DNA from 3 places in the Cronobacter turicensis genome. Region 1 is predicted to be linked to each of the others. Evidence: predicted binding sites of a transcription regulator. Region 1 holds the regulator's gene; each other region holds the start of a gene.
What was found. Region 1 encodes sigma-54, which starts transcription at its own class of promoters, with help from an activator protein. Its sites were predicted from a motif close to GTTGGCACANNTTTCGCTNT; they were not measured.
Positions count from the first base shown of each region.

Region 2: the regulator sigma-54 is predicted to act here: its motif matches at 2,613-2,632, upstream of glnK (P-II family nitrogen regulator).
Region 3: the regulator sigma-54 is predicted to act here: its motif matches at 1,402-1,421, upstream of AB8W27_RS01945 (gamma carbonic anhydrase family protein).

Region 1 is NZ_CP165997.1:3,938,122-3,948,315, reverse strand. Features, by position in the region: gene arcB (aerobic respiration two-component sensor histidine kinase ArcB) at 64-2,403, shown strand; gene elbB (isoprenoid biosynthesis glyoxalase ElbB) at 2,640-3,293, shown strand; gene mtgA (monofunctional biosynthetic peptidoglycan transglycosylase) at 3,290-4,015, shown strand; gene npr (PTS phosphocarrier protein NPr) at 4,027-4,299, opposite strand; gene rapZ (RNase adapter RapZ) at 4,296-5,150, opposite strand; gene ptsN (PTS IIA-like nitrogen regulatory protein PtsN) at 5,215-5,700, opposite strand; gene hpf (ribosome hibernation promoting factor) at 5,783-6,070, opposite strand; gene rpoN (RNA polymerase factor sigma-54) at 6,093-7,532, opposite strand; gene lptB (LPS export ABC transporter ATP-binding protein) at 7,628-8,353, opposite strand; gene lptA (lipopolysaccharide ABC transporter substrate-binding protein LptA) at 8,360-8,917, opposite strand; gene lptC (LPS export ABC transporter periplasmic protein LptC) at 8,886-9,461, opposite strand; gene kdsC (3-deoxy-manno-octulosonate-8-phosphatase KdsC) at 9,458-10,024, opposite strand; gene kdsD (arabinose-5-phosphate isomerase KdsD) at 10,040-10,194, opposite strand, start outside.
Region 2 is NZ_CP165997.1:3,246,737-3,256,930, forward strand. Features, by position in the region: gene tesB (acyl-CoA thioesterase II) at 1-813, shown strand, start outside; gene amtB (ammonium transporter AmtB) at 906-2,192, opposite strand; gene glnK (P-II family nitrogen regulator) at 2,224-2,562, opposite strand; gene AB8W27_RS15620 (SmdB family multidrug efflux ABC transporter permease/ATP-binding protein) at 2,794-4,572, opposite strand; gene AB8W27_RS15625 (SmdA family multidrug ABC transporter permease/ATP-binding protein) at 4,565-6,340, opposite strand; gene AB8W27_RS15630 (Lrp/AsnC family transcriptional regulator) at 6,398-6,859, opposite strand; gene AB8W27_RS15635 (PLP-dependent cysteine synthase family protein) at 6,975-8,021, shown strand; gene AB8W27_RS15640 (hypothetical protein) at 8,420-8,857, shown strand; gene AB8W27_RS15645 (hypothetical protein) at 8,869-10,194, shown strand, end outside.
Region 3 is NZ_CP165997.1:393,478-403,671, forward strand. Features, by position in the region: gene aroE (shikimate dehydrogenase) at 1-339, shown strand, start outside; gene AB8W27_RS01940 (DUF1488 domain-containing protein) at 336-593, shown strand; gene AB8W27_RS01945 (gamma carbonic anhydrase family protein) at 569-1,126, opposite strand; rRNA gene AB8W27_RS01950 (16S ribosomal RNA) at 1,603-3,145, shown strand; tRNA gene AB8W27_RS01955 (tRNA-Glu) at 3,225-3,300, shown strand; rRNA gene AB8W27_RS01960 (23S ribosomal RNA) at 3,502-6,403, shown strand; rRNA gene rrf (5S ribosomal RNA) at 6,494-6,609, shown strand; gene metA (homoserine O-succinyltransferase) at 6,867-7,796, shown strand; gene aceB (malate synthase A) at 8,069-9,667, shown strand; gene aceA (isocitrate lyase) at 9,699-10,194, shown strand, end outside.

The DNA.
Region 1 (10,194 bases):
GAATTCCCGCCAGCGGGACGGATTTAGGTATTATTGAACGGAATATCAGTACAGGAATCCTTTATGAAACAGATCCGCCTGCTGGCGCAGTACTACGTTGATTTACTGGTAAAGCTTGGCCTGGTGCGCTTTTCACTGCTGCTGGCCCTTGCGCTGGTCGTGCTGGCGATGGCGGTGCAAATGGCCGTGACGATGGTGCTGCATGGCCAGGTCGAGAGCATCGACGTTATCCGTTCGATTTTCTTTGGTCTGTTGATCACGCCCTGGGCCGTCTACTTTCTGTCGGTGGTGGTGGAGCAGCTTGAGGAGTCGCGTCAGCGGCTCTCAAAACTGGTCGATAAGCTTGAAGAGATGCGCGAGCGCGACCTCAAGCTCAACGTGCAGCTCAAGGACAATATCGCCCAGCTTAACCAGGAAATCGCCGACCGCGAAAAAGCGGAAGCCGAGCGCCAGAATATGCTGGAGCAGCTGAAAGTGGAGATGAAAGAGCGCGAAGTCACGCAAATCCAGCTGGAGCAGCAATCCTCTTTCCTGCGCTCGTTTCTCGACGCCTCGCCGGATCTGGTGTTCTACCGTAATGAAGATAAAGAGTTTTCGGGCTGCAACCGGGCGATGGAGCTGCTCACCGGCAAAAGCGAAAAACAGCTGATTGGCCTTAAGCCCCACGAAGTGTATGCGCCGGAAGCGGCGGAAAAAGTGCTGGAGACCGATGAAAAAGTCTTCCGGCATAATGTGTCTCTCACCTACGAGCAGTGGCTCGACTACCCCGATGGCCGCAAAGCGTGCTTTGAGATCCGCAAAGTGCCGTATTACGACCGCGTGGGTAAACGCCACGGGCTGATGGGCTTCGGGCGCGATATTACCGAGCGTAAGCGTTATCAGGACGCGCTGGAGCGCGCCAGCCGCGATAAGACCACCTTTATCTCTACCATCAGCCACGAGCTGCGTACGCCGCTTAACGGCATCGTGGGCTTAAGCCGCATTCTGCTGGATACCGACCTGAGCGCCGAGCAGGAAAAATACCTGAAGACGATCCACGTCTCCGCCGTGACGCTTGGCAATATCTTCAACGATATTATCGATATGGATAAAATTGAGCGGCGCAAAGTGCAGCTTGATAACCAGCCTGTCGATTTCACCAGTTTCCTGGCGGACCTGGAAAACCTCTCCGGCCTGCAGGCGCAGCAGAAAGGACTGCGCTTTGTGATGGAGCCGGTGCGCCCGGTGCCGCATAAGGTGCTGACCGATGGCACGCGCCTGCGGCAGATCCTCTGGAACCTCATCAGCAACGCGGTGAAATTTACCCAGCAAGGCCAGGTGACGGTGCGCGTCAGCTATAACGACAACGAGCAGCTACGCTTTGAGGTGGAAGATTCCGGTATCGGTATTCCGCAGGAGGAGCAGGACAAGATTTTCGCCATGTATTACCAGGTGAAAGACAGCCAGGGCGGTAAACCGGCGACCGGTACGGGGATTGGTCTTGCGGTATCGCGCCGTCTTGCGAAAAGCATGGGCGGCGACATTACGGTATCGAGCAAACCGGGCCAGGGGTCGACTTTCGTTCTGACAGTGCAGGCGCCGCGCGTGGCGGAAGAAGTGGAAGATACGCTGAATGATGACGACATGCCGCTGCCCGCCCTGCATGTGCTACTGGTGGAAGATATTGAGCTGAACGTCATCGTGGCGACATCGGTGCTGGAAAAACTCGGTTGCAGCGTCGAGGTGGCGATGACCGGTAAAGCGGCGCTGGAGATGTTCAGCCCCGGCGAGTTTGACCTGGTGCTGCTGGATATCCAGTTGCCGGACATGACCGGGCTGGATATCTCCCGCGAACTCAACCGCTGCTATTCCCGCGACGCGCTGCCGCCGCTGGTGGCGCTGACGGCCAACGTGTTGAAAGATAAAAAAGAGTATCTGGAAGCAGGTATGGATGACGTGCTGAGCAAACCGCTGGCGGTGCCGGCCCTGACCGCGACCATCAAAAAGTTCTGGGATACGCAACCTGACGATGAGGAGCAAGACGTGACGACAAGTGATGACGGCAAGCAGCAGGCGCTGCTCGATCTCCCGATGCTGGAGCAATATCTGCAGTTGGTTGGCCCGAAACTCATCACCGATGGCCTGGCGATGTTTGAAAAAATGATGCCGGGTTACCTGAGCGTGCTGGAATCCAACCTCACCGCGCGCGATCAAAAAGGGATTGTGGAAGAGGGTCATAAAATCAAAGGCGCCGCCGGTGCGGTAGGGTTGCGTCACTTGCAACAGTTGGCGCAAAAAATCCAGTCGCCCGATCTTCCGGCGTGGTGGGACAACGTGGGTGAATGGATTGAAGAGCTGAAGCAGGAGTGGCGTCACGACGTCGAGGCGCTGAAAGTCTGGGTTGCCGGCGCCGGAAAAAAATGACCCCGGCTAAACCGGGGTGCGCGAATACTGCGCCAACACCAGGGAAATCGTGGCCTCGCCATTGATTAGTGATGTTGATCTTTTTAACTACGTGGCGCGGCCTGAGTAATCAAATCGCTCGTACATAAGATAGCAAATCTTAAATGATTTGTTATGTGAATCAGTAAAATGTGTGAAGCATAACGTTTAAATAACATTTTACTCAAAGTTTCAACGGCTTAACGTAAGGATAAATCATGAAAAAAATCGGAGTGGTTTTAAGCGGTTGCGGCGTTTATGACGGTTCAGAAATTCATGAAGCGGTAATTACCCTGCTGGCGCTGGCCCGCAATGGCGCGCAGGCGGTCTGTTTTGCGCCTGATAAACCACAAGCGGACGTGATTAATCACGTCACGGGCGAACCGACCGGCGAGACGCGCAATGTGCTGGTGGAGGCGGCCCGTATCGCCCGCGGCAAGATAACGCCGCTGGAGCAGGCGCGCGCGGACGATCTCGATGCGCTGGTGGTGCCTGGCGGGTTTGGCGCGGCCAAAAACCTGTGTGATTTCGCCACGCGCGGCAGCGAGTGCGCCGTGGACCCTGCGCTTCACGCCCTGGCGAGTGCGATGCACGCGGCCGGCAAACCGCTCGGCTTTATCTGTATCGCGCCCGCGATGCTGCCGAAAATTGTCGCCGCGCCTCTGCGTCTGACTATCGGCACCGATATTGACACCGCTGAGCTGGTGGAAGAGATGGGCGGGGAGCATGTGCCGTGCCCTGTGGACGATATTGTGGTGGATGAAGATAACAAAGTGCTGACCACCCCCGCCTATATGCTGGCGGAAAGCATCGACGAGGCGGCGGCAGGTATTGAGAAACTGGTGGCGCGCCTGGTGGCGATGTGCGAATGAGTAAAGCGCGCGGTTCGCTGTTCGTGCGCCTGCGGCGGCTGGCGCTGCGTGCAGTGCTGGCGGTGCTCGGCGTCTGGATCGCAGGTATTTTGCTGTTCAGCGTGGTGCCGGTGCCCTTTTCGGCGGTCATGGTTGAGCGGCAGTTCTCCGCGTGGTTTAGCGGCGATTTCAGCTACGTGGCCCACTCCGACTGGGTGAGTATGGATGAGATTTCACCCTGGATGGGGCTTGCGGTCATCGCGGCGGAAGACCAGCGGTTCCCGGAGCACTGGGGGTTTGACGTGGCGGCGATCCAGAAAGCCGTCTCGCATAACGAGCGGAGCAGCCGCATTCGCGGGGCTTCCACGCTGTCGCAGCAAACGGCCAAGAATCTGTTTCTGTGGGATGGGCGCAGCTGGCTGCGTAAGGGGCTGGAAGCGGGCTTAACGCTTGGCATCGAAACCGTCTGGAGCAAGCGCCGCATTCTGACGGTCTATCTGAATATCGCGGAATTCGGTGATGGCGTGTTTGGCGTGGAAGAGGCGTCACAGCGCTATTTCAATAAGCCCGCCAGCCGCCTTTCGGCATCAGAAGCCGCGCTGCTGGCGGCGGTGCTGCCAAACCCGCTGCGCTATAAGGCGACCGCGCCTTCAGGCTATGTGCGGGCGCGTCAGCAGTGGATTTTGCGCCAGATGCGCCAGCTTGGCGGAGAATCGTTTATGGCGCAGCATACGCTGCGCTGAGGGCAGGGCGGTCAGTCTTCGTCAAAGCCTGCGTTAAACAGCGCGATGACGGCCGCCAGCGCTTCTTTTTCCTGCGGTCCGGTGGCTTCAATCTCGATATGCCCGCCCTGTGCGGAATCCAGCATCAGCAGCGCGATGACGCTGCTGGCTTCCGCTTCCGTGCCCGCTTCATTACGCAACAACACTTCCGCGTCAAAGCTCTGCACCAGCTCAAACAGTTTCATGGCCGGACGGGCGTGCATCCCGAGCTTGTTGGTGATTTCAACGGTCTGTTTTACGGTCATGATTTGCGTTTTTCCAGCGTACGATGACGGGACTGAACGTTTTTACCGCGCGAGCGGAAGTAGTCCGCCAGCTGTTCGGCGATATAGACGGAACGGTGTTTACCGCCGGTACAGCCAATCGCGACGGTCAGATAGCTGCGATTGTTGGTTTCCAGCATCGGCAGCCAGAGTTCCAGATAGCTGCGCGTCTGGTAGATGAAGTTGTGAACTTCCGTATGGCGATCGAGAAACGCCGCGACGGGCTTATCAAGGCCGGTCATCGGGCGCAGTTTCGGGTCCCAGTGCGGGTTCGGCAGGAAGCGCACGTCGAAAACGTAATCGGCGTCGATAGGAATGCCGTGTTTAAAGCCGAATGACTCAAACACCATCGTAAGTTCGCGCTCGCGCTTGCCCAGCAGACGGGTACGCAGCATCTCCGCCAGTTCATGCACCGACATTTCCGACGTATCGACGATAAGATCCGCCCGCGATCGCAGCGGCTCCAGCAAATCGTTCTCTTCATCAATGGCGCTTTCCAGCGACAAATTTTTGCTGGAGAGCGGGTGCAGGCGACGCGTGTCGCTGTAGCGGCGGATTAGCGTATTGCGATCGGCGTCGAGGAACAGCAGTTGCGGAGAGAACGCGTCCGGCAGGTTGTTCATCGCCTGCTCAAACACCTCCGGGGATTCCGGCATATTGCGAACGTCGATGCTCACCGCGGCGGATATCTGCCTTTCCGAAAGCGTGCGCGCCAGTTCAGGCAGCAGCACGACAGGCAGGTTATCGACGCAGTAGAACCCCATATCTTCCAGTGCACGCAGGGCGACCGATTTCCCTGACCCTGAACGTCCACTGACGATCATCAGAACCATCTGCTGTTTCTCCACACTTCAGACCGGGTAACCGGTGCCTCCTGGGTTGTGCCTCTCGGCACGGTCATTCATTCTCTTCACTGGTTTCAGTGATTATCTGGTAGAGCTCTTCATCGCTTTGCGCGGCGCGCAGACGGCGACAAATCGTTTTGTCCGCCAGTCTTTTGGCCACCAGAGAGAGCGTATGCAGATGCGTTTTGGTTTGATCTGCCGGCACCAGCAATGCAAAGAGTAAATCGACGGGCTGGTTATCAATGGCGTCGAAAGGGATGGGCGTTTCGAGCTGGACGAAAACGCCGACGGCGCGCAGCGTATCTTCTTCAAGTTTGCCGTGCGGAATGGCGATGCCGTTGCCAATTCCGGTACTGCCCATCCGCTCACGGGTGAGGATCGCTTCAAAGACGACCTGCGGCGGCAGGCTGAGCTGCTTTGCCGCCAGCTCGCTGATAATCTCCAGGGCGCGTTTTTTGCTCTGGCAGTGTACGCCGCTGCGGGTGCATTCCTGGTTTAAAACATTGCTCAATGGCAGAGCCGTATCATTATTCATCATAATTTCACCTAAGCGTTTTCTGGTGCGGCGGCTCGCCGCACGGGCCGCGAGCCGCCGATGTCCCAGCGCAACGCCCGGACAATTAATGTTGTTTCAGTTTATCTTTATGTTTAGTGAGCTGCCGCGCCAGTTTATCAATCAAACCGTCAATCGCGGCGTACATATCCTGCCCTTCCGAACTGGCATGCAGCTCCCCGCCGTTCACATGCAGGGTGGCGTCGGCGATTTGGGTCACCTTTTCCACCTTCAGCACAATATAGACCTGATTAATCCTTTCGAAATACTGCTCCAGCTTGGCGAACTTGGCGTTAACGAAGTCGCGCAACGCTTCAGTAATTTCGACGTTATGTCCTGTGATGTTGAGCTGCATAGTGTCTTCCTTATCGGTTGGGTCAGACCAGCTGTTTGCGCTGATTTGACGGCGGTATGGATAAAGATTCTCGATACTTCGCAACGGTACGGCGGGCCACCATGATTCCTTGTTCTGACAGCATAGACGTTAGCTTGCTGTCGCTTAAGGGTTTCGCGGGGTTTTCCGCTGCAATCAACTTTTTCACCAGCGCGCGGATTGCCGTGGACGAGGCTTCGCCGCCGCCCTCAGTGTTCACGTGGCTTGAGAAAAAATACTTTAATTCAAAGATGCCGCGCGGGCTGTGCAGATATTTTTGCGTGGTGACGCGGGAGATGGTGGATTCATGCATCTCAACCGCCTGAGCAATATCGGCCAGCACCATCGGCTTCATATACTCTTCGCCCTGATCGAAGAACGCTTGCTGCTGTTCGACGATGCAACGGCTGACGCGCAGCAGCGTGTCGTTACGGCTCTCCAGACTTTTGATAAGCCATTTAGCTTCCTGAAGATTGCTGCGGATGAACTGGCTGTCGGATTCGTTACGCGCGCTGCCAGACATGGCGGCGTACTGCTGATTGATTTTGAGCCGGGGGATGCTGTCGGCATTGAGTTCGACCGTCCAGCGGCCGTTATGCTTGCGCACCAGCACGTCCGGGATGACATATTCCGGCTCGCCGGTCTGGATCGACTGTCCGGGGCGCGGATCGAGCGACTGAATAAGATTGACCGCTTCTTTCAGCACGTCTTCTTTAAGGCGTGTGACACGCATCAGGCTGCGGAAATCATGATTGGCCAGCAGATCGAGGTGATCGCTGACGATCTGGCGCGCCTGCGCGAGAAAAGGGGTTTCGGCGCTAAACTGCGAAAGCTGGATCAACAGGCAGTCGCGCAGATCGCGGGCGGCGACGCCTACCGGATCGAAACGCTGAACGCGCTTGAGTACGGCTTCGATCTCTTCAGGGCCGATGTCGTCATCGTTATCGCCCATGCCGTCGAGAATATCCTGCACCGTTACGGTGAGATAGCCGGTATCGTCCACCGCATCGACAATCGCCGTGGCGATGGCGCGATCGGTATCAGTAAAGGGCGTTAACTGCACCTGCCACATCAGGTAATCCTGCAGGCTCTGGGTGGTTTCGCCCTGATAAACCGGCAGCTCGTCATCGATATAGTCAGTGCCGGTGCCAGACGGGGTGCCCGCGGTGTAGATTTCATCCCAGCTGGCGTCAAGCGGCAGCTCGTCGGGCATCTCTTTTTGTTCCAGCGCTTCGGCAGTATCCAGCCCTTCGCTGTCCTGCGTTTCCTGAGTGGCAATTTCGTCGTGAATGTCGGTTTGCTCAAGCAGGGGATTGCTCTCCAGCGCCTGTTGCAGCTCCTGCTGAAGCTCCAGCGTGGACAATTGCAACAAGCGGATGGCCTGCTGCAACTGCGGCGTCATGGCGAGCTGTTGGCTTAGCCTTAGTTGCAAACCTTGCTTCATATTCAGAGCAAAAATCCTCAGGTGTAAACGTCAAAAGACCTGTTGCGGCAGGGCGCGCCGGGTAGCGCGCCGTTTCTGCCTGTTGCTCTACCCTATCAGAGTCTGAACTCTTCCCCAAGGTATACGCGTTTAACCTGTTCGTCCTGCAGGATATCTTCAGGGGTGCCGTGGGCGATAAGGTGGCCCTGGCTGACGATGTAAGCGCGCTCGCAGACCGCCAGCGTTTCACGCACGTTGTGGTCGGTAATCAGCACGCCGAGGCCGCTGTCGCGCAGATGCTCAATGATGCGTTTAATGTCGATGACCGAAATCGGGTCGACGCCGGCGAACGGTTCATCAAGCAGAATGAATTTCGGGTTCGCGGCCAGCGCGCGGGCAATCTCGACGCGACGGCGTTCACCGCCGGAGAGCGACTGGCCGAGGCTGTCGCGCAGATGGTCGATGTGAAACTCTTCCATCAGCTCTTTGGCGCGATCTTCGCGCTGCTCGGTGCTGAGGTCGTCGCGAATTTGCAGGACGGCCATCAGGTTGTCATAGACGCTCAGGCGGCGGAAAATCGACGCTTCCTGCGGCAGATAGCCGATGCCGCGACGCGCGCGGGCGTGCAGCGGCAGCAGGCTGATATCTTCATCATCAATGATGATGTCGCCCGCGTCGCGCTGAACGATGCCCACCACCATATAGAACGTCGTGGTTTTGCCCGCGCCGTTGGGGCCAAGCAGGCCGACAATCTCGCCTGAATTTACCGTCAGGCTGACATCTTCCACTACGCGGCGGCCTTTGTAGGCTTTTGCCAGGTGTTTCGCAATGAGGGTTGCCATAGGGGTTTAATTACTCTTTTTCTGGGCCGGCGCCTGAGCGGCGCCGTCTTTATTTTGCAGCTGCGATGGCACCAGTACGGTGGTGACGCGTTTGCCTTTCTCGCTGAACGCCTGCATCTTCTGCTCTTTCACGAGATACGTGATTTTGTCGCCTTTGATGTTGCTGTCGAGCTGCTCAAGATAGGCGTTGCCGGTCAGCACCACGAAATCGCTTTGCAACTCGTAGTGCATTGTGGAGGCGTGGCCTTTCACCGGTTTGCCGTTGTCCTGCATCTGGTAGAACGTGGCCGGATTGCCGTAACCGTCAATCACCTCTTTGCCTTTATCACCGCTCGGGCGCGTCACGACGACTTTATCGGCGTTGATTTTAATCGTGCCCTGCGTTACCACGACATTACCGGTGAAGGTGACGACATTGCCCTGCATATCCAGCGACTGCTGGTCAGATTCAATGTGGATAGGCTGTTCGGTATCGCCCGTCAGCGCGAACGCCGGGAAGCCTGCCGCCAGCAGCGTACTGGTCAGTACGAGATTAAGGCTGAGTTTGTTTATTCTGGATTTCATAGGAGGTTCTAACCTTTTCAATCAGCTCGGCATTTTTGCTGCGAAGGTTCCCGCGCATTTTCAGGCCGCTGGAATTAAAGCTGGTGCCGTAAAGAGTAACAAGCGTATCAGAGGTAACGTCCTGGGTGACCAGGTTAATCTCCGCCTTGTCGGTCGTAATTTTGCGTAACTGTGAATCGGGCGTCAGCGCGTTCACTTCCACATGACCGGTGAGATAGAGCATCCTGTCATTGGTCAGTTTGGCACGATCCGCCTTGACCGACCAGGTCGGCACTTTATTGGCATCGAAGGTGGTCATTACCGGCTGTGTAAACCAGGAGACGCCGTCTTCGGAAAAATATTCAACGTGTTGCGCGACCAGGCGGTAGTTCAGCGCGCCTTCCGGGCTATAGACAACGGTATTCGACTGCTCGCTCTGATAGGTCGGCTCGTTGCTGTTTACCGTCGTTGGGCCGGCCTCATCCTGATCGGCCAGGTTAATGCCAATCAGCACCAGCGCGGCCAGCGCCAGCAGGATAATTACCCAGCGTCTGGTCTTACTCATATGGATTGCCCTATGGCCTCATCTAGTTTGCCCTGCGCCAGCAGCAGGAGATCGCACACTTCGCGCACCGCGCCGCGGCCGCCTGCAATATGGGTGACGTAATCGGCTTTCGGCGTGAGCAGCGGATGCGCATCCGCTACCGCGACGCTTAGCCCGACCTGCGCCATTACCGGCCAGTCAATCAAATCATCGCCGACATAAGCCACATTTTCTGGAGAAAGCGCCAGCTTTTCCAGCAGTTGCCGGTAAGCGATGAGCTTATCGGATTGCCCCTGGTAAAGATGCGTAATGCCGAGCGTCTCGCAGCGATCTTCCAGCAGTTTCGCTTTACGTCCGGTGATAATCGCGACCTCAATGCCGGACGTCAGCGCGCAGCGAATGCCGTAGCCGTCGCGCACGTTGAAGGCTTTTAACTCTTCGCCGCTGTTGCCCATGTAAATCAGGCCGTCGGACATCACGCCGTCGACATCCAGAATCAGCAGGCGGATTTGCGCCGCCCGCGCAATGATCTGCGCGCTCACCGGCCCATAGCAGGTAGAGATGGCGCCATCAGGGTTACTCATTAAACCTTTCCTTTGTTACACCACGCCTGCGCGCAGCAAATCATGCATATGTATCACACCGCGCAACTGGTCGCCATCAGCCACCATGACGGAAGTAATATGGCGCGACTGCATCAGGTTAAGCGCATCGACTGCGAGCGTCCCCGGACGCACCCGGATACCGCCTGGCG
Region 2 (10,194 bases), 690 kb from region 1:
ATCGAAGAAGGGCTTTTTCGCGGCCAAAGCGAAGATCTCGGATTACGGCAGGTGTTCGGCGGACAGGTCGTCGGACAGGCGCTGTATGCCGCCAAAGCGACGGTACCGGAAGATCGTCTCGTCCACTCGTTTCACAGCTATTTCCTGCGCCCCGGCGACAGCCAGAAACCCATCGTCTATGACGTGGAAGTCCTGCGCGACGGCAATAGTTTTAGCGCCCGGCGCGTGGCGGCCATCCAGAACGGAAAGCCGATTTTCTATATGACCGCCTCATTCCAGGCGCCGGAAGGCGGCTTCGAGCATCAGAAAATCATGCCGCCCGCGCCTGCGCCTGACGGGCTGAAATCGGAAACTGAAATCGCCCGCTCGCTGGCGCATCTTCTCCCGCCGCAGGTGAAGGACAAATTCCTGTGCGATAAGCCGCTGGAGATCCGCCCGGTGGAGTTTCACAACCCGCTGAAAGGCCATACGGCGAAACCGGAGCGTCAGGTATGGATGCGCGCCAACGGGCAGATGCCGGATGAGGTGCGCGTGCACCAGTCGCTGCTCGGTTACGCATCGGACTTCAATTTTCTGGTGGTGGCGCTGCAACCGCACGGCGTTGGCTTCCTGGAGCCGGGAATGCAGGTGGCGACGATCGATCACTCGATGTGGTTCCACCGTCCGTTCGATATGAACGAATGGCTGCTTTACAGCGTGGAGAGCACCTCCGCCTCCAGCGCCCGTGGTTTTGTGCGCGGCGAGTTTTATACGCAGGATGGCGTGCTGGTCGCCTCGACCGTGCAGGAAGGCGTGATGAGAAAACGCGGGTAAGCGCACCCGCCTTTTTACATTAACCCCACCTCTCCCCATAAAAAAACCTCCCGCATGCGGGAGGTTTTTGTGCTCTGGAGATAACCCAACTATCAGGCGTTGTAGGCATTCTCGCCGTGGCTGTTGACGTCCAGCCCTTCGCGCTCCTGCTCTTCGGAAACGCGCAGGCCAACTGTCAAATCCGCGGCTTTGTAAGCGATAAACGCCACCACGCCGGACCACACTACGGTAATCGCAATACTCTCAAGCTGCACCAGCACCTGATGGCCCATCGTCACACCCTCGGCGAAACCCACGCCGCCGAGCGACGTGGAGGCGAAGATACCGGTCAGGATGCAGCCCACGATGCCGCAGACGCCATGCACGCCGAACACGTCGCACGGGTCGTCAACGCGCAGCCAGCGTTTCAGCATGGTCACGCCCCACAAGCCTGCCAGACCCGCCGCGATACCCACGATAAGCGAGCCGCCAACGCCGATGTAGCCGCACGCAGGCGTCACGCCCACCAGACCGGCAATGGCGCCGGAGCAGGCGCCCAGCAGCGATGGCTTACCGCGCAGCGCCCATTCGCCAAAGACCCAGGCAAGAATGGCCGCCGCCGTCGCGACAACGGTGTTCACAAACGCCAGGCCCGCGATTTCGTTGGCCGCGCTGGCGGAGCCAGCGTTAAAGCCGAACCAGCCGAAGTAAAGGATCGCGGTGCCGGTAAAGACCATCGGCAGGTTATGCGGTTTAAACGCTTCTTTGCCAAACCCGACGCGTTTGCCGACCAGATACGCGCCCACCAGGCCCGCCACAGCGGCGTTAATGTGTACTACGGTGCCGCCTGCGAAATCCAGCGCGCCGTGAGACGCCAGCAGACCGCCGCCCCAGACCATATGGGCAATCGGCACATAGGAGAAGGTGAGCCACACCGCCACGAAAATCACTACCGCCGAGAAGCGGATGCGTTCCGCCAGCGCGCCGACGATAAGCCCTACGGTGATACAGGCGAAGGAGCCCTGGAACGCGACGTGAATGTACTGATAGAAGCTGCCCATCAGGTCGGTAATTTTGATGCCCTTCAGCAGCAGCCAGTCGACGTTGCCAAAGAAGCTGCCGCCGCTGCCGAACGCCAGCGAGTAGCCATACACCACCCACAGCACGCAAACCAGCGCGAACGCGACGGAAATCTGCGTCAGCATCGAGAGCACGTTTTTCGCGCGAATAAGACCGCCGTAAAAGAGCGCGAGGCCGGGGATCGTCATAAACAGCACCAGCGCGGTGCAGATCATCATAAAGGCGTTATCGGCTTTATCCGCTACTGCGGGCGCCGCCAGGGCAATGCCCGGCAATAAAGCAAGCAGGCCGAAACCCGATTTAAAGGCTGTGTGTTTCATCTTGTGCATTCCTGTAACGGTTGGCCAGAAATCAGAGAGCCGCTTCGTCGGCTTCGCCGGTACGAATACGAATCACGCGTTGCAGTTCGGCGACAAAAATTTTGCCGTCGCCAATTTTACCGGTCCACGCGGCCTTGCTGACCACCTCGATAACCTCATCCAGTTGATCGTCTGCGATCGCCACGTCGATTTTTACTTTAGGCAGGAAGTTCACACTGTATTCGGCGCCGCGGTAAAGCTCGGCATGGCCTTTCTGGCGCCCGAACCCTTTCACCTCGGTGACGGTAAGCCCCTGAATGCCAATGGTGGAGAGTGCTTCACGCACGTCTTCCAGTTTGAACGGTTTGATTACCACGGTAACCAGCTTCATAGATCCCCTCCAGTCAGAAATGGGTAATTCGGCAGCGACGATAAACAGGTAAAGCAAGCGGCGTGCCAGGAATAGAAACGCGGGCGGCGGCAGCACAAACCGCAGGAGGAAGGCGTCGTTAAACGGCGTGTTACGGGGAATAAAAGCAAAAACGCACCATGCCGGTGCATGGTGCGTTACATTTTTGCACCACAAAGGATGCGTGTTAGCAGAACGCGTAATTTTGGTGCGTCAGGCGCTGAGCGGTTCCTCTTTCGCCGCAGCCTGTAACTCTTCGCCGGCAAGCTGGAGCTGATACATCTGCCAGTAGCGTCCGCGCGCCGCAAGCAACGCCTGATGACTGCCCCGCTCCACCGCCTGCCCGCGATGCAGCACCAGAATGGTGTCCGCCTCCACGATAGTCGAGAGACGGTGCGCGATAACCACCAGCGTCGTATGCGGACGGATAGCCGCCAGCGCGTGCTGAATCGCCTGTTCGGTACCGGAATCGATGTTCGCAGTCGCTTCGTCGAGGATCAGGATCTGCGGCGCGTCCACCAGCACGCGCGCCAGCGCCAGCAGCTGCTTCTGCCCGACGGAGAGATTGTTGCCCTGCTCGCCGAGACGAGTATGAATGCCGTCGCTCATCCCGCGCGCCAGTTCGGCGAGTTGTACCGTTTCCAGCACCGCCCATACCCGCGCTTCGTCGATGTCGCGCCCGAGCGTAACGTTCGCGAAGAAAGAATCGGCAAGCACGACAGGATCCTGCTGCACCATCGCCACGCCTTTGCGCAGCACGCCATGGCTGAGCGAGGCAAGCGGACGGCCATCGAGGCGGATTTCGCCCGACGTGAGCGGGTAGTAGCCCATCAGCAGACTCGCCAGCGTGCTTTTGCCGCTGCCGGTATGCCCGACCAGCGCCACAAAGTGACGTGACGGCACCGAGAGCGAAATGTCTTTCAGCACCAGCTGATCGTCGCGATAGGCGAAAGAGACGTTATCCACCTCAATCGCCCCGCTCGCCAGCGGGCGCTCATCATGGCCGTAGTCCTGGCGCGGCCTGTCCATCAGCTCGAATACGCGTTCGCCCGCCACCAGCGCCTGTTGCAAAATCGACTGCTGGGTGGTGAGCTCGATCAACGGCTCGTTAAGACGACCCAGATAGCTGATAAATGCGTAGAGCACGCCCACCTGAATCGTCCCGGCGGCGGTGAAGCCGAACAGCATCAGCAGCCCGCACAGCACCAGCGCTGAAAAGAGGCTCAGCAACGGGCGCAGCAGAAAGCCGTCCAGGCGCAGCGTCTGCATGCGCGCCAGATAGTGTGAATGGCTGGCGGCGTTCATGCGCTCGCCAAAACGGGTCTGCTGGCGAAACTGCTGAATAACATTCATCCCGCTGATGACTTCATTAAAGCCGTCGTTAATATCCGCCAGATAAGTCCGCACCCGGCGCACAATCGGCGTGCTGTAGCGCTGATAAATCGTCATCACGATAAGCACCGCCGGGAAGATGGTGATGGCCACCAGCGCCATGCGCCAGTCGAGGCTGAACATCGCCACCAGCATCGCGCCGATCAGCGCGGCGCTGCGCAGCACCGTCGCCACCACCGTGACATAGAGATCGCGGATCACTTCGGTATCGTTAGTGACGCGCGAAATCAGCTGCCCCACCGGCTGGGTATCGAACGCGCTGAGCGGCTGGCGCAGCGCGGCGTCCATTACATCAGTGCGCAGCTGCTGCACCACGCCTACCGCCGTCTGGTTAAACAGCAGCGCCTGCCAGTAATGCAGCCCGGCGGCGAGGATTTGCAGCAGCACATAGGCGAACGCCAGCCCGGCCACCAGCCCCAGCGGCAGCTGGTTTTTCGCTACCAGATTATCGATGAAATAGCTGATGAGCGCAGGCCCGGTCACTTCCGCCGCCGCCGCGACCCAGAGCATCAGCACCGCGCCGCCGAGCGGTTTACGCCACGGCGAGCCATACGCCAGCAGACGTTTCAGCGTCGACCAGCTCTTTACGGTATTACGCATTCAGCGCCTCCTCGTCGTTCTCTTCCGGCGCGTCGTCCAGCGCCGCTTCGAGCTGCTGATAGCGATACATATCCCGATACCAGCCCGGCTGAAGCGCGAGCGCCTCGTGCCGCCCGCGCTGCGCCACCTGGCCGTGTTGCAGCACCAGAATTTCGCTGGCTTCGGTCAGCGCCGAGAGCCGGTGCGCGCTGATGATTACCGTGCGGTTTTCGCCCCACTGGCGCAGGTTATGCAGTATCTGGTGTTCGGTGCGGCCATCGACCGCGGAAAGCGCGTCGTCCAGCACCAGGATTTCGGCCTCCAGCAGCAGCGCGCGGGCAATGGAGATACGCTGCTTCTGGCCGCCGGAGAGCATGACGCCGCGCTCGCCGACCTGGGTGTCATACCCCTGCGGAAGACGCAGAATATCGTCATGCACGCAGGCGAGTTTCGCCGCCTGTTCTATCTCTTCCTGCGTGGCGTCAGGCTTGCCCAGCGCGATATTGCTGCCGACCGTATCAGAGAATAAGAACGGCGTCTGGTTGACGACCGCAAGCCGCCCTCGCCAGTCATCCAGATGCACGCGCGCGAGCGAGACGTCATGAAACGTTATCTCCCCCTGGTCGAGATCGAAATGGCGCTGAATAAGCGACAGCACGCTGGTTTTCCCGGCGCCTGTCGGGCCGCACAGTCCCAGCATCTGGCCGTGTTTCAGCGTGAATTGCACATTATGCAAAGTGGCGCGGGCGGCATGCGGGTAGCGGAATTCACGGATAGCGACTTTCAGCACGCCGCGCCCGGCGGGCAGCGACGCCTGGCCATCTTCCACCACCGGCGCCTCCGCCAGCAGCGCGCGAATGCGGCTGTATGCCGCGCTGCCGCGCTCGACAATGTTAAACATCCACGCCAGCGCCAGCATCGGCCAAATCATCAGGCCAAGGTACATCATAAAGCTGGTGAGCTGGCCGAGCGTCAGCGTACCGTTCATCACCATCCAGCTGCCGCCGCCGATGGCCAGCAGGTTCGCCATGCCAATCGCGATATAAATCGTCGGGTCGAAACGGGCGTCCACGCGCGCCACGCGCAGGTTTTTCACGCCGGTATCGCGCGCGTCTTCAGAAAATAGCGTCGACTGCCTGTCTTCCAGGCCGAACGCCTTGATCATGCGGATGCTGGTCAGGCTCTCCTGGGTTCTGTCGTTGAGCGACGAGAACGCCGCCTGCGCGGCTTTAAATCGGTTGTGCAATTGATCGCCGTAACGCTTGATGACAATCGCCATCACCGGCATCGGCAACAGCGCCAGTAGCGTGAGCTGCCAGCTAATCTGGGTACACATGATGACCAGCACCGCGCAGCCCATGACCAGCGAATCGACCAGCGTCAGTACGCCCTCGCCCGCGGCGAAGACCACGCGGTCCACGTCGTTGGTGGCGCGCGCCATCAAATCGCCCGTGCGGTGACGCAGATAGAACTCCGGATGCTGGCGGCTGAGCTGACGGTAGAAATCGCGTCTGAGTTCGACGGCCAGTTGATAGGACGCGCCAAAGAGCAGTACGCGCCAGACGTAGCGCAGCAGATAGACAACAATCGCAATCACCACCAGCAGGCCCACCCACAGCAGCACCTGGCGCGTGGTGTAGTGGTGTTGGGTGACGCCATCGACAACGTAGCCCACCACTTTTGGCGGCACCAGTTGCAAAATGGCGATAACAATAAGCAGGGCAACCGCGCCGAGGTAGCGACGCCACTCCCGGCTAAAATACCAGCTTAACTGAGCAAATAATCGCACGCGAAATTCCTGATTGGTCTGATGATAAAGCGCGGATGTCGTGGCGAGCCAGACGGTTCAGCGCTTAAGCGGCAGGGCCGTGGTGTATTTTATCTGCTCCATGGCGAAGCTCGAAGTGACATCTGACAGCCCCGGCACCCGGTTAACCAGACGTTTATAAAAGTCGTCATAGCTTTTCATATCGGCTACCTGTACCCGCATAAGGTAGTCGTATTCGCCCGCCATGCGCCAGAAACCGAGCACTTCCGGCATCTCTTCAACCACCGCGACAAACTGACTGTACCAGTCGCTGCTGTGATGCTGCGTTTTAATCAGCATAAAGGCGGTGAGGCCGAGGCCGAGTTTTTCCGGGTCGAGCAGCGCGACACGCTTAATAATATAGCCGTCATCTTCGAGCCGCCGAAGCCGCTTCCAGCAAGGCGTTGTCGTCAGATTAACGGCATCGGCGAGCGCCTGCAAAGAAAGCGTCGCGTCCTCCTGAAGCAGCGCCAGCAGCCTGCAATCAATTTTATCTAACATTACCGATTCCTGTAGAAAATTTTTCTCCCATACCAGCAACTGACAGGCTAAAAGGCAACTTATTTTCCTGTCAGATGCTTTACGCTGGGCACAAATTGATAAACCGGAACGAATCATGTCCAGCACCTGGGTTCACCACGCCATTAATGAGATCCACGCCGACGCCCGGCGTTCTGCGGATACCCATTTGATCCGCTTTACCCTGCCCGCGTTTCCGGGAATCTGGTTCTATCTGAAAGACGAAAGCACGCACCCTACCGGCAGCCTGAAGCACCGTCTGGCGCGCTCGCTGTTTTTATACGGCCTGAGCAACGGCTGGATCCGCGAAGGCACGCCGGTTATCGAGGCGTCATCCGGGTCCACCGCGGTTTCGGAAGCCTGGTTCGCTCGCATGCTGGGCCTGCCGTTTATCGCCGTGATGCCCGCCTGCACCGCGCGGCGCAAAGTGGAGCAGATTGAATTTTACGGCGGTCGCTGCCATTTCGTGCAGAGCGCCTGCGAAATTTACGAGGCGTCGGAAGTACTCGCCCGCGAGCTGCGCGGCCGCTATATGGATCAGTTTACCTTCGCCGAGCGCGCGACCGACTGGCGCGGCAATAACAATATCGCCGACAGTATTTTCCGCCAGATGAGCAACGAGCCGCACCCGGTGCCCGATTATATTGTGATGAGCGCCGGCACTGGCGGCACGTCCGCCACCATTGGCCGCTACCTGCGCTATCAGGGACACGAGACGCGCCTGATGGTGGTCGACCCTGAAAACTCGGTCTTTTACGATTACTGGCAGCAGCGCGACGGCGGGCTGAAAAGCAGCGTCGGCAGCCGCATCGAGGGGATTGGCCGCCCGCGCGTCGAGCCCTCTTTTATTCCCGATGTGATAGACGAGATGTTACAGGTGCCAGACGCGGCGAGCGTGGCGGCGATGCAGTGGCTGAGCGAGCTGCTGGGCCGCAAAGTGGGCGCCTCCACCGGCACCAATATGTGGGGCGCGCTACAACTGGCGGCGCGAATGCGTGAGGAAGGCCGCAGCGGCGCTATCGTCACGCTGCTGTGCGACAGCGGCGAGCGGTATCTGGAAACCTATCACAACCCGGAATGGGTGGCGGCCACCATTGGCGATATCTCGCCCCGGCGCGCCGCTATCCATGAACTTTTGCGTTAAGCGAAGGACTGGCGGGACACGAGCGGCGCTGATGCGCCGCTTTTTTTAGATAATCTGTTTCTGGAAAACCCGCTCGTTTATATTAGTTTCCCAAATGTAAAAAAAAGCCATCATAAAAATTAACCACTAAGCTGCCGCTCTGCCTTCTCATCCATCAATAAATCAAATGAAACATCATTTATTATTTTCTTAAGAAATAAACCAATCACTTTTAAGAATTTATTAAAATCTATCTTCATCAACTCTGTATAAAATCAGCATTCTTTCTCCCGGTATGCTGGCATAACGCCGCGCGCTTCTCGCGGTTAGTCAGTCTATTACTGGACACATTTCGGGTCATCCCGGCCAGATTGCGCAGGGATAGCTGGCATCCTGTAATCAGACAGATAAGAGATAATATGTTCAATAACAAAAGCATTTATATGGCTGCGATGATGATGTCTTTAAGCGCCTGCACCACCGCGCCTAAAAGCGCACCGGTGAAAAGCACCGCGCCGCAGGCGGCAAGCGTCTCCGCGCAACCTTCGCCGACGCCGGTTGAATCCATGAATCAGCTTGCGCCGGTGAGTAACGATACTAAATCGCGTCTTGAGCGCTGCCTCGCTGAAACTAAACACCTCTCGGATATTAATCGTGAAAAATATCGCGAGCAGATAGACACGCTATATCGCAGCATTAAAGCGACGCAATATTACGCCTCTATCAGTAACGATCTGTCCAATATTATGGTGGATACCATTACGCCGCTGTATCAGTTCCGTGTTAATGACGCCTGCAATACGATTTCGCAGTCTCTGCTGGCCGAACTGAAAAAAGGCGCAGGGCTGGCTAAATGAGAGGTGATGGGATGAAGGGAAGAATAAAAAGCCGCCTCACCGCGCTCGCCGCTTTGCTGGCGCTCGCACTGAGCGGGCAGTCGTCCTGGGCTGCGCAAAATAGCGCTGCCGCTCAGGGTAATGATTTTCTGTCGTCAATTCAGCAGATTGAAGTGAAGCAGATAGACTTCCCGGAACCCACCCGGCGCGCGCAAACGCCGTCGGCGTCGCGCGCGCAAATCAACGATCTTCAGCAAGAGATCGCCCGCCTGAAAAAACAGCTGAAAGCGGCGGAGCAGGAGAAGAAAAGTCTCAGCGCGCCTGGCGACCTCCAGGCGCAAAACGCGCAGTTGCTGAAAGACAACAGCGCGCTTGCGAAAGAGAACGAGCGTCTCACCCGCAGCCAGCAGAGCGCACAGCGCGAACAGGGCGCGACCAGCACACAACAGGCCGCACGCATCGAAGTGCTGGAGCAAAAAGCCGCGGAACTTCAGGCCGCGCTTGCCAGTAAAACCACAGAGCTTGCGCAGCTGAAAAAAGCGAGCGCGGGCCACTCCGCAAGCGAAAGCACACTGCAAAAGCAGATAGCGCGTCTTGAAACGGAAAAGGCTGCCATCGCAGAACGCGATGCGCAGGACAGCGCGCGTTTTAATCGTGATATGCAGGCGCTACGCAATGAGCTGAATAAGCGCGCCGATGAACTGGTGGCGCTAAAAACCACTGGCGATAAACGCGCGCAAAGCGAAAGCGCATTGCAAAAACAGCTTGCGCAGCTGGAGCAGGAGAAAGCGGCGCTTGCGGCGCAGAACGAGAAGAGCGTCGGTGCGCTGAATAGCAAAGCGCAGACGCTTCAGACGGAACTCGATAAACGCACCGCCGAGCTCACCGCGCTTAAAAAGGCAGGCGCAGAGCACACCCAGAGCCAGAGCGCGCTGGAAAAACAGCTCGCGCAGCTGGAGCGCGAAAAAGCGGCGCTTACGGCACAAAACGCACATGACGTCGATGCGCTGAATAGCAAAGCGCAGACGCTTCAGGCGGAACTCGATAAACGCACCACCGAGCTCGCCGCGCTTAAAAAGGCAGGCGCAGAGCACACCCAGAGCCAGAGCGCGCTGGAAAAACAGCTTGCACAGCTGGAGCGCGAAAAAGCGGCGCTTACGGCACAAAACGCACATGACGTCGATGCGCTGAATAGCAAAGCGCAGACGCTTCAGACGGAACTCGATAAACGCACCGCCGAGCTCGCCGCGCTTAAAAAGGCAGGCGCAGAGCACACCCAGAGCCAGAGCGCGCTGCAAAAACAGCTCGCACAGCTGGAGCAGGAGAAAGCGGCGCTTGCGGCGCAGAACGAGAAGAGT
Region 3 (10,194 bases), 840 kb from region 1:
CTCTTTAGTCATACCGGCAGCGTAAACGCCGTCGCGCTTGCGGATCTGGCTGGTCATAAGTTCGATCTCATTATTAATGCCACTTCCAGCGGGATGCATGGTGAGATCCCGGCGCTTCCGGCGGCACTGATTGCGGAAAAAATGGCTTGCTATGACATGTTCTATCAGAAAGGCCTGACGCCGTTCCTGTCATGGTGTCAGACACAGGGCGCAACGCATCTCGCGGACGGGCTGGGTATGCTGGTGAGCCAGGCGGCGCACGCGGTTCTGCTCTGGCATGGCGTCCTGCCGGAAGTTGTGCCGGTGATTGAGAAGCTCAAGCAGGAGCTGGCGCAATGAATCAGGCGATTCAGTTCCCGGATCGTGAGCACTGGGATGAACGGCGTCAGGTCGTGTGTTTTCCGGCGTTGGTCAATGGACTGGTCCTTACCTGTGCGATTCCGCAGTCTGTGCTGGTGGCCCGTTTTTCTGGTGAGTCGCCCGATGAATGGATCGCGGCATTCCGACAGCACCGTTGGGATCTTGAAGAAGAAGCTGAGCAGCTTATCGCTGCTCAGGAAGAGGATAATCAGGGCTGGGTCTGGCTCTCCTGAGCCAGATACTCATCTTTCCACTTCACATAGTTATTTGCCGAGTAGCGCAGCCCTTCGCGCTCTGCGTCTTTTAACGGGCGAATCTGCTTTACCGGGCTGCCAAGATACAGGTAACCGCTTTCCAGACGCTTATCCTGCGGCACCAGGCTTCCGGCACCTATCATCACGTCATTTTCTATAATGGCGCCGTCAAGTACGATCGAGCCCATGCCGACTAGCACGCGATTGCCAATGGTGCAGCCATGCAGCATGACCTTATGCCCAACCGTAACGTCTTCGCCAATAATGAGCGGATTACCCTCAGGGTTATAAGAAGATTTATGCGTGACATGTAACACGCTGCCATCCTGAATATTCGTGCGCGCGCCAACGGCAACATAATTGACGTCTCCGCGGATCACCACCAGGGGCCAGACGCCTACATCGTCAGCCAGTCTAACATCGCCAATCACTACGCTTGAGCTATCCACCATTACGCGCTGGCCTGTGCCGGGAAAGGTATTTTTATAAAGACGTAATACAGAAGAAGACATAATCGCCTCGGTTTCTTATCAAGAGTAAGAAGACTTTGGTTGGATTTAAGGCAGTGTGCAAGCGTAAATGCGCCTGTTCGTTGAGCAGATCGCGCGGGATCGCAGCAATGAGCATGAAAAAACAGCAGTTGAAAGAAAAGATCGAAAAAAAGGTTGTGCTGAAAACTGAGATCCCTATAATGCGCCTCCATCGAGACGGCAATGTGAAGCACTTCACGAAATGGCCGGCGCGATAAGAGAAAAATCCTGAAATTAAGGGTTGACTCTGAAAGAGGAAAGCGTAATATACGCCACCTCGCGACAGCAGGCTGAAAGCCTTGTCGCACCGCTCTTTAACAATTTATCAGACAATCTGTGTGGGCACTCGGGGCACTGATATCTTAACGTCTTCGGACGATAAATGAATATCAAGTCTCAAGTGAACAACAGTTAATTCATTACGAACTAACAGTTTAATTCTTTGAGCATCAGACTTTTAATTGAAGAGTTTGATCATGGCTCAGATTGAACGCTGGCGGCAGGCCTAACACATGCAAGTCGAACGGTAACAGAGAGCAGCTTGCTGCTCTGCTGACGAGTGGCGGACGGGTGAGTAATGTCTGGGAAACTGCCTGATGGAGGGGGATAACTACTGGAAACGGTAGCTAATACCGCATAACGTCTTCGGACCAAAGTGGGGGACCTTCGGGCCTCATGCCATCAGATGTGCCCAGATGGGATTAGCTAGTAGGTGGGGTAAAGGCTCACCTAGGCGACGATCCCTAGCTGGTCTGAGAGGATGACCAGCCACACTGGAACTGAGACACGGTCCAGACTCCTACGGGAGGCAGCAGTGGGGAATATTGCACAATGGGCGCAAGCCTGATGCAGCCATGCCGCGTGTATGAAGAAGGCCTTCGGGTTGTAAAGTACTTTCAGCGAGGAGGAAGGGATTGTGGTTAATAACCGCAGTCATTGACGTTACTCGCAGAAGAAGCACCGGCTAACTCCGTGCCAGCAGCCGCGGTAATACGGAGGGTGCAAGCGTTAATCGGAATTACTGGGCGTAAAGCGCACGCAGGCGGTTTGTTAAGTCAGATGTGAAATCCCCGGGCTCAACCTGGGAACTGCATTTGAAACTGGCAAGCTTGAGTCTCGTAGAGGGGGGTAGAATTCCAGGTGTAGCGGTGAAATGCGTAGAGATCTGGAGGAATACCGGTGGCGAAGGCGGCCCCCTGGACGAAGACTGACGCTCAGGTGCGAAAGCGTGGGGAGCAAACAGGATTAGATACCCTGGTAGTCCACGCCGTAAACGATGTCGACTTGGAGGTTGTGCCCTTGAGGCGTGGCTTCCGGAGCTAACGCGTTAAGTCGACCGCCTGGGGAGTACGGCCGCAAGGTTAAAACTCAAATGAATTGACGGGGGCCCGCACAAGCGGTGGAGCATGTGGTTTAATTCGATGCAACGCGAAGAACCTTACCTGGTCTTGACATCCAGAGAATCCTGCAGAGATGCGGGAGTGCCTTCGGGAACTCTGAGACAGGTGCTGCATGGCTGTCGTCAGCTCGTGTTGTGAAATGTTGGGTTAAGTCCCGCAACGAGCGCAACCCTTATCCTTTGTTGCCAGCACGTAATGGTGGGAACTCAAAGGAGACTGCCGGTGATAAACCGGAGGAAGGTGGGGATGACGTCAAGTCATCATGGCCCTTACGACCAGGGCTACACACGTGCTACAATGGCGCATACAAAGAGAAGCGAACTCGCGAGAGCAAGCGGACCTCATAAAGTGCGTCGTAGTCCGGATTGGAGTCTGCAACTCGACTCCATGAAGTCGGAATCGCTAGTAATCGTGGATCAGAATGCCACGGTGAATACGTTCCCGGGCCTTGTACACACCGCCCGTCACACCATGGGAGTGGGTTGCAAAAGAAGTAGGTAGCTTAACCTTCGGGAGGGCGCTTACCACTTTGTGATTCATGACTGGGGTGAAGTCGTAACAAGGTAACCGTAGGGGAACCTGCGGTTGGATCACCTCCTTACCTGAAAGATACAACCTCGTAGTGCTCACACAGATTGTCTGATAGAAAGTAAAGAAGCAGGGTTGTCTGCGAAAGCGAAGTCCCTTTCGTCTAGAGGCCCAGGACACCGCCCTTTCACGGCGGTAACAGGGGTTCGAATCCCCTAAGGGACGCCACCTGCTGGTAATGAGTGAAAGGCGTTACCGATTAATATCTCAAAACTGACTGTAAAGTCATGTTTGAGATATTTGCTCTTTAACAATCCGGAACAAGCTGAAAATTGAAACAGACATGCTGTTGCATTTCTCCGTAATAAGGAATGCGCGGTGTGTCAGAGTCTCTCAAACTCGCAGCACGAAGACTTCTTCGGGTTGTGAGGTTAAGCGAACAAGCGTACACGGTGGATGCCCTGGCAGTCAGAGGCGATGAAGGACGTGCTAATCTGCGAAAAGCGTCGGTAAGGTGATATGAACCGTTATAACCGACGATGTCCGAATGGGGAAACCCGGTGCACTCTGGTGCATCATCGTTTGATGAATACATAGTCAAACGAGGCGAACCGGGGGAACTGAAACATCTAAGTACCCCGAGGAAAAGAAATCAACCGAGATTCCCCCAGTAGCGGCGAGCGAACGGGGAACAGCCCAGAGCCTGAATCAGCTTGTGTGTTAATGGAAGCGTCTGGAAAGTCGCACGATACAGGGTGAAAGTCCCGTACATGAAAGCACACAGGTTGTGAGCTCGATGAGTAGGGCGGGACACGTGATATCCTGTCTGAAGATGGGGGGACCATCCTCCAAGGCTAAATACTCCTGACTGACCGATAGTGAACCAGTACCGTGAGGGAAAGGCGAAAAGAACCCCGGCGAGGGGAGTGAAACAGAACCTGAAACCGTGTACGTACAAGCAGTGGGAGCCTTCGTAAGAGGGTGACTGCGTACCTTTTGTATAATGGGTCAGCGACTTATATTCTGTAGCAAGGTTAACCGTATAGGGGAGCCGAAGGGAAACCGAGTCTTAATTGGGCGTTAAGTTGCAGGGTATAGACCCGAAACCCGGTGATCTAGCCATGGGCAGGTTGAAGGTTGGGTAACACTAACTGGAGGACCGAACCGACTAATGTTGAAAAATTAGCGGATGACCTGTGGCTGGGGGTGAAAGGCCAATCAAACCGGGAGATAGCTGGTTCTCCCCGAAAGCTATTTAGGTAGCGCCTCGTGAACTCATCTCCGGGGGTAGAGCACTGTTTCGGCTAGGGGGCCATCCCGGCTTACCAACCCGATGCAAACTGCGAATACCGGAGAATGTTATCACGGGAGACACACGGCGGGTGCTAACGTCCGTCGTGAAGAGGGAAACAACCCAGACCGCCAGCTAAGGTCCCAAAGTCATGGTTAAGTGGGAAACGATGTGGGAAGGCCCAGACAGCCAGGATGTTGGCTTAGAAGCAGCCATCATTTAAAGAAAGCGTAATAGCTCACTGGTCGAGTCGGCCTGCGCGGAAGATGTAACGGGGCTAAACCATGCACCGAAGCTGCGGCAGCGACACTATGTGTTGTTGGGTAGGGGAGCGTTCTGTAAGCCGTCGAAGGTGTGCTGTGAGGCATGCTGGAGGTATCAGAAGTGCGAATGCTGACATAAGTAACGATAAAGCGGGTGAAAAGCCCGCTCGCCGGAAGACCAAGGGTTCCTGTCCAACGTTAATCGGGGCAGGGTGAGTCGACCCCTAAGGCGAGGCCGAAAGGCGTAGTCGATGGGAAACAGGTTAATATTCCTGTACTTGGTGTTACTGCGAAGGGGGGACGGAGAAGGCTATGTTGGCCGGGCGACGGTTGTCCCGGTTTAAGCGTGTAGGCTGACTTTCCAGGCAAATCCGGAGAGTTAAGGCTGAGGCGTGATGACGAGGCACTACGGTGCTGAAGTGACAAATGCCCTGCTTCCAGGAAAAGCCTCTAAGCATCAGGTAACATCAAATCGTACCCCAAACCGACACAGGTGGTCAGGTAGAGAATACCAAGGCGCTTGAGAGAACTCGGGTGAAGGAACTAGGCAAAATGGTGCCGTAACTTCGGGAGAAGGCACGCTGACATGTAGGTGAAGCCCCTGCGGGTGGAGCTGAAGTCAGTCGAAGATACCAGCTGGCTGCAACTGTTTATTAAAAACACAGCACTGTGCAAACACGAAAGTGGACGTATACGGTGTGACGCCTGCCCGGTGCCGGAAGGTTAATTGATGGGGTTATCGCAAGAGAAGCTCCTGATCGAAGCCCCGGTAAACGGCGGCCGTAACTATAACGGTCCTAAGGTAGCGAAATTCCTTGTCGGGTAAGTTCCGACCTGCACGAATGGCGTAATGATGGCCAGGCTGTCTCCACCCGAGACTCAGTGAAATTGAACTCGCTGTGAAGATGCAGTGTACCCGCGGCAAGACGGAAAGACCCCGTGAACCTTTACTACAGCTTGACACTGAACATTGAGCCTTGATGTGTAGGATAGGTGGGAGGCTTTGAAGCGTGGACGCCAGTCTGCGTGGAGCCAACCTTGAAATACCACCCTTTAATGTTTGATGTTCTAACCTGGCGCCGTGATCCGGCGTGGGGACAGTGTCTGGTGGGTAGTTTGACTGGGGCGGTCTCCTCCCAAAGTGTAACGGAGGAGCACGAAGGTCAGCTAATCCTGGTCGGACATCAGGAGGTTAGTGCAATGGCATAAGCTGGCTTGACTGCGAGAGTGACGGCTCGAGCAGGTGCGAAAGCAGGTCATAGTGATCCGGTGGTTCTGTATGGAAGGGCCATCGCTCAACGGATAAAAGGTACTCCGGGGATAACAGGCTGATACCGCCCAAGAGTTCATATCGACGGCGGTGTTTGGCACCTCGATGTCGGCTCATCACATCCTGGGGCTGAAGTAGGTCCCAAGGGTATGGCTGTTCGCCATTTAAAGTGGTACGCGAGCTGGGTTTAGAACGTCGTGAGACAGTTCGGTCCCTATCTGCCGTGGGCGCTGGAGAATTGAGGGGGGCTGCTCCCAGTACGAGAGGACCGGAGTGGACGCATCACTGGTGTTCGGGTTGTCATGCCAATGGCACTGCCCGGTAGCTAAATGCGGAAGAGATAAGTGCTGAAAGCATCTAAGCACGAAACTTGCCCCGAGATGAGTTCTCCCTGAGACTATAAGTCTCCTGAAGGAACGTTGAAGACGACGACGTTGATAGGCCGGGTGTGTAAGCGCAGCGATGCGTTGAGCTAACCGGTACTAATGAACCGTGAGGCTTAACCTTACAACGCCAAAGAAGTCTGGCGTGTTGAGAGAGATATTCAGCTTGTGACGGATAATGTTCATGGCGAAAGCGGTGAACAGACAGAATTTGCCTGGCGGCTGTAGCGCGGTGGTCCCACCTGACCCCATGCCGAACTCAGAAGTGAAACGCCGTAGCGCCGATGGTAGTGTGGGGTCTCCCCATGCGAGAGTAGGGAACTGCCAGGCATCAATTAAAGAACCCCTCAGCGCCGCTGAGGGGTTTTTGCTTTTTAGCGCTCAGGAGAAAACAGATACGACTTAGCCGCTGCCCGCTTCACCATCACTCACGCCTTTCTACCGGCCTCTTATACTTAACACCGCAGCATCAGTCCCCTTGAAACATTTTCACCTTTCGTACTCCCGCTCGACATTCGTGCCATTCCTGGTTATTGTTGGCTGTCTGGATGTCTAAACGTATAAACGTATGTTGTGAGGAAAAGGTTATGCCGATTCGGGTGCCTGATGAGTTACCAGCCGTCAATTTTCTGCGTCAGGAAAATGTCTTCGTGATGACCACATCACGCGCCAGCGTTCAGGAGATCCGACCACTCAAGGTTTTGATCCTGAATCTGATGCCCAAGAAAATCGAAACGGAAAATCAGTTCCTGCGGCTTCTCTCTAACTCCCCTCTGCAGGTGGATATCCGCCTGCTGCGTATCGACAGCCGTGAATCACGCAACACGCCTGCGGAGCATCTCAATAACTTCTATTGTAATTTCGAAGATATCTGCGACGACAACTACGATGGTCTCATCGTCACCGGCGCCCCGCTGGGTCTGGTAGAATTTAATGATGTCGCCTACTGGCCGCAGATCCAGCAGGTGCTCGAGTGGGCGAAAGAGCATGTGACCTCCACGCTTTTTGTCTGTTGGGCCGTACAGGCGGCGTTAAATATCCTCTATGGCATTCCCAAACAGACGCGGCAGGAGAAAATCTCCGGCGTTTACGAGCACCACATCACGCAGCCGCACGCGCTGCTGACCAAAGGGTTTGACGATTCTTTCCTGGCGCCGCATTCGCGTTATGCTGATTTCCCGGCGGCGCTTATCCGCGACTATACCGATCTCGATATTCTGGCCGAATCGGAAGAGGGCGACGCTTACCTGTTTGCCAGTAAAGACAAACGTATCGCGTTCGTTACTGGCCATCCCGAGTATGACGCCTTAACGCTTGCCGGCGAATATTTCCGCGATGTTGAGGCCGGCCTGGCGCCGCCTGTGCCATATAACTATTTCCCCGGCGACGACCCGACGAAAACGCCGCGCGCGACCTGGCGCAGCCACGGTAATCTGCTTTTCACCAACTGGCTCAATTACTACGTGTATCAGATCACGCCATACGATCTGCGCCATATGAATCCCACCCTCGAGTAATCTTCTGCATACGCGATCCTTAAGCGTTTCAGCACTCCTCATAAGGCACCTTCGGGTGCCTTTTTTGTTTTTGAAAATCGATTCACTCAGTTGAGCTATTTTATTCACTTTCTAATCAATTAGTTAACTCAATTTCTATATTAAAATGGAAATTGTTTTTGATTTTGGTAAAAGAATGAGTAGTCTTAATGATGCTGTACGAAATCTGAACGTAAGAGATCGCGTACGCCTGCTATGGGGAATCTTTTGGATCAAAACCGAGGAGCGCTGCTATGAATCAACAGGCAATGACCGCAGAACTGGCTTTCAGCCACCCTTTTGGCGAGCAGGAACGGCAGATCCTGACGCCGGAAGCTGTCGACTTTCTTACCGAACTGGTGGCGCGCTTTACGCCGCAACGCAATAGCCTGCTTGCTACACGTCAGCAGGTACAGAAAGAAATTGACGGCGGAAAGCTGCCTGACTTCCTTTCGGAAACGGCTTCCATTAGAAATGGCGACTGGAAAATTCGCGGCATTCCTGAGGATCTCCTCGACCGGCGCGTCGAGATAACCGGTCCGGTTGAACGCAAAATGGTCATCAATGCGCTCAACGCGAACGTTAAAGTATTTATGGCGGATTTCGAGGATTCACTGGCGCCCGCGTGGAGTAAAGTGATCGAGGGGCAGATCAACCTGCGCGATGCGATTAAAGGCACGATCGCCTGGACCAACGAGGCGGGCAAGATTTATCAGCTCAAGCCGGATCCCGCCGTGCTGGTCTGCCGCGTACGCGGACTGCACCTGCCGGAGAAACATGTCACCTGGCGCGACGAGCCTGTGCCCGGCAGCCTGTTTGATTTCGCGCTCTACTTCTTCCACAACTACAAAAATTTGCTGGCAAAAGGCAGCGGCCCCTATTTCTATCTGCCGAAAACACAGTCCTGGCAGGAGGCGGCCTGGTGGAGCGACGTCTTCAGTTACGCCGAAGACCGCTTCAACCTGCCGCGCGGCACCATCAAAGCCACGCTCCTTATCGAAACCCTGCCCGCGGTTTTCCAGATGGATGAAATCCTGCACGCACTGCGCGACCATATCGTCGGGCTTAACTGCGGTCGCTGGGATTACATCTTCAGCTATATCAAAACCCTCAAAAACCATCCGGACCGCGTCCTGCCAGACAGGCAATCCGTCACTATGGATAAGCCCTTCCTGAGCGCCTATTCACGGCTCCTCATTAAAACCTGCCACCGGCGCGGCGCGTTTGCGATGGGTGGCATGGCGGCGTTCATCCCGAGCAAAGATACCGAGCGCAACAACTGGGTGCTCAACAAAGTGAAGGCAGATAAAGAGCTGGAAGCGGCGAATGGTCACGACGGCACCTGGATTGCCCACCCCGGTCTTGGCGATACGGTTATGGCTGTCTTCAATGCCGCGCTGGGCGAGCGTAAAAACCAGCTGCATATATTGCGGGAAGACGACGCGCCCATCACCGCCGTGCAGTTGCTTGAGCCATGTCCCGGCGAGCGCACGGAAGAGGGGATGCGCGCCAATATTCGCGTGGCGGTGCAATACATCGAAGCGTGGATCTCCGGTAACGGCTGCGTGCCGATTTACGGGCTGATGGAGGATGCCGCGACGGCGGAAATTTCACGCACTTCCATCTGGCAGTGGATACACCATCAGAAAACGCTCAGCAACGGCAGCAAAGTCACCAAAGCGCTTTTCCGCCAGATGCTGGCCGAAGAGATGCGGGTGATTCAGGAGGAGCTTGGCGAGCAGCGCTACAGCCACGGCCGTTTTGACGAGGCCGCTCGCCTGATGGAGCAAATCACCACGTCCGACGACCTCATCGACTTCCTGACGCTGCCGGGCTATCGCCTGCTGGCCTGATCCTACACCACAACAACACGGAGCATCTGCCATGACAACAACACGTACCCAACAGATTCAGCAGTTAGAGCAGGAATGGACAAACCCGCGCTGGGAGGGCATTCGCCGCCCTTATAGCGCGCAGGACGTGGTGAAATTACGCGGTTCGGTCAATCCGGAATGCACGCTGGCGCAGCTTGGCGCAGCAAGAATGTGGCGTCTGCTGCACGGCGAGTCGAAAAAGGGCTACGTCAACAGCCTGGGCGCGCTGACCGGTGGACAGGCATTGCAGCAGGCGAAGGCGGGGATCGAGGCGGTGTATCTTTCCGGCTGGCAGGTCGCGGCAGACGCCAACCTTGCCGCCAGCATGTATCCGGATCAGTCGCTCTATCCGGCGAACTCCGTGCCGGCAGTGGTGGCGCGGATCAACAACACGTTTCGTCGCGCCGATCAGATCCAGTGGGCGGCGGGCATTGAGCCTGGCGATCCGCGCTATGTCGATTATTTTCTGCCGATCGTGGCCGATGCCGAGGCGGGTTTTGGCGGGG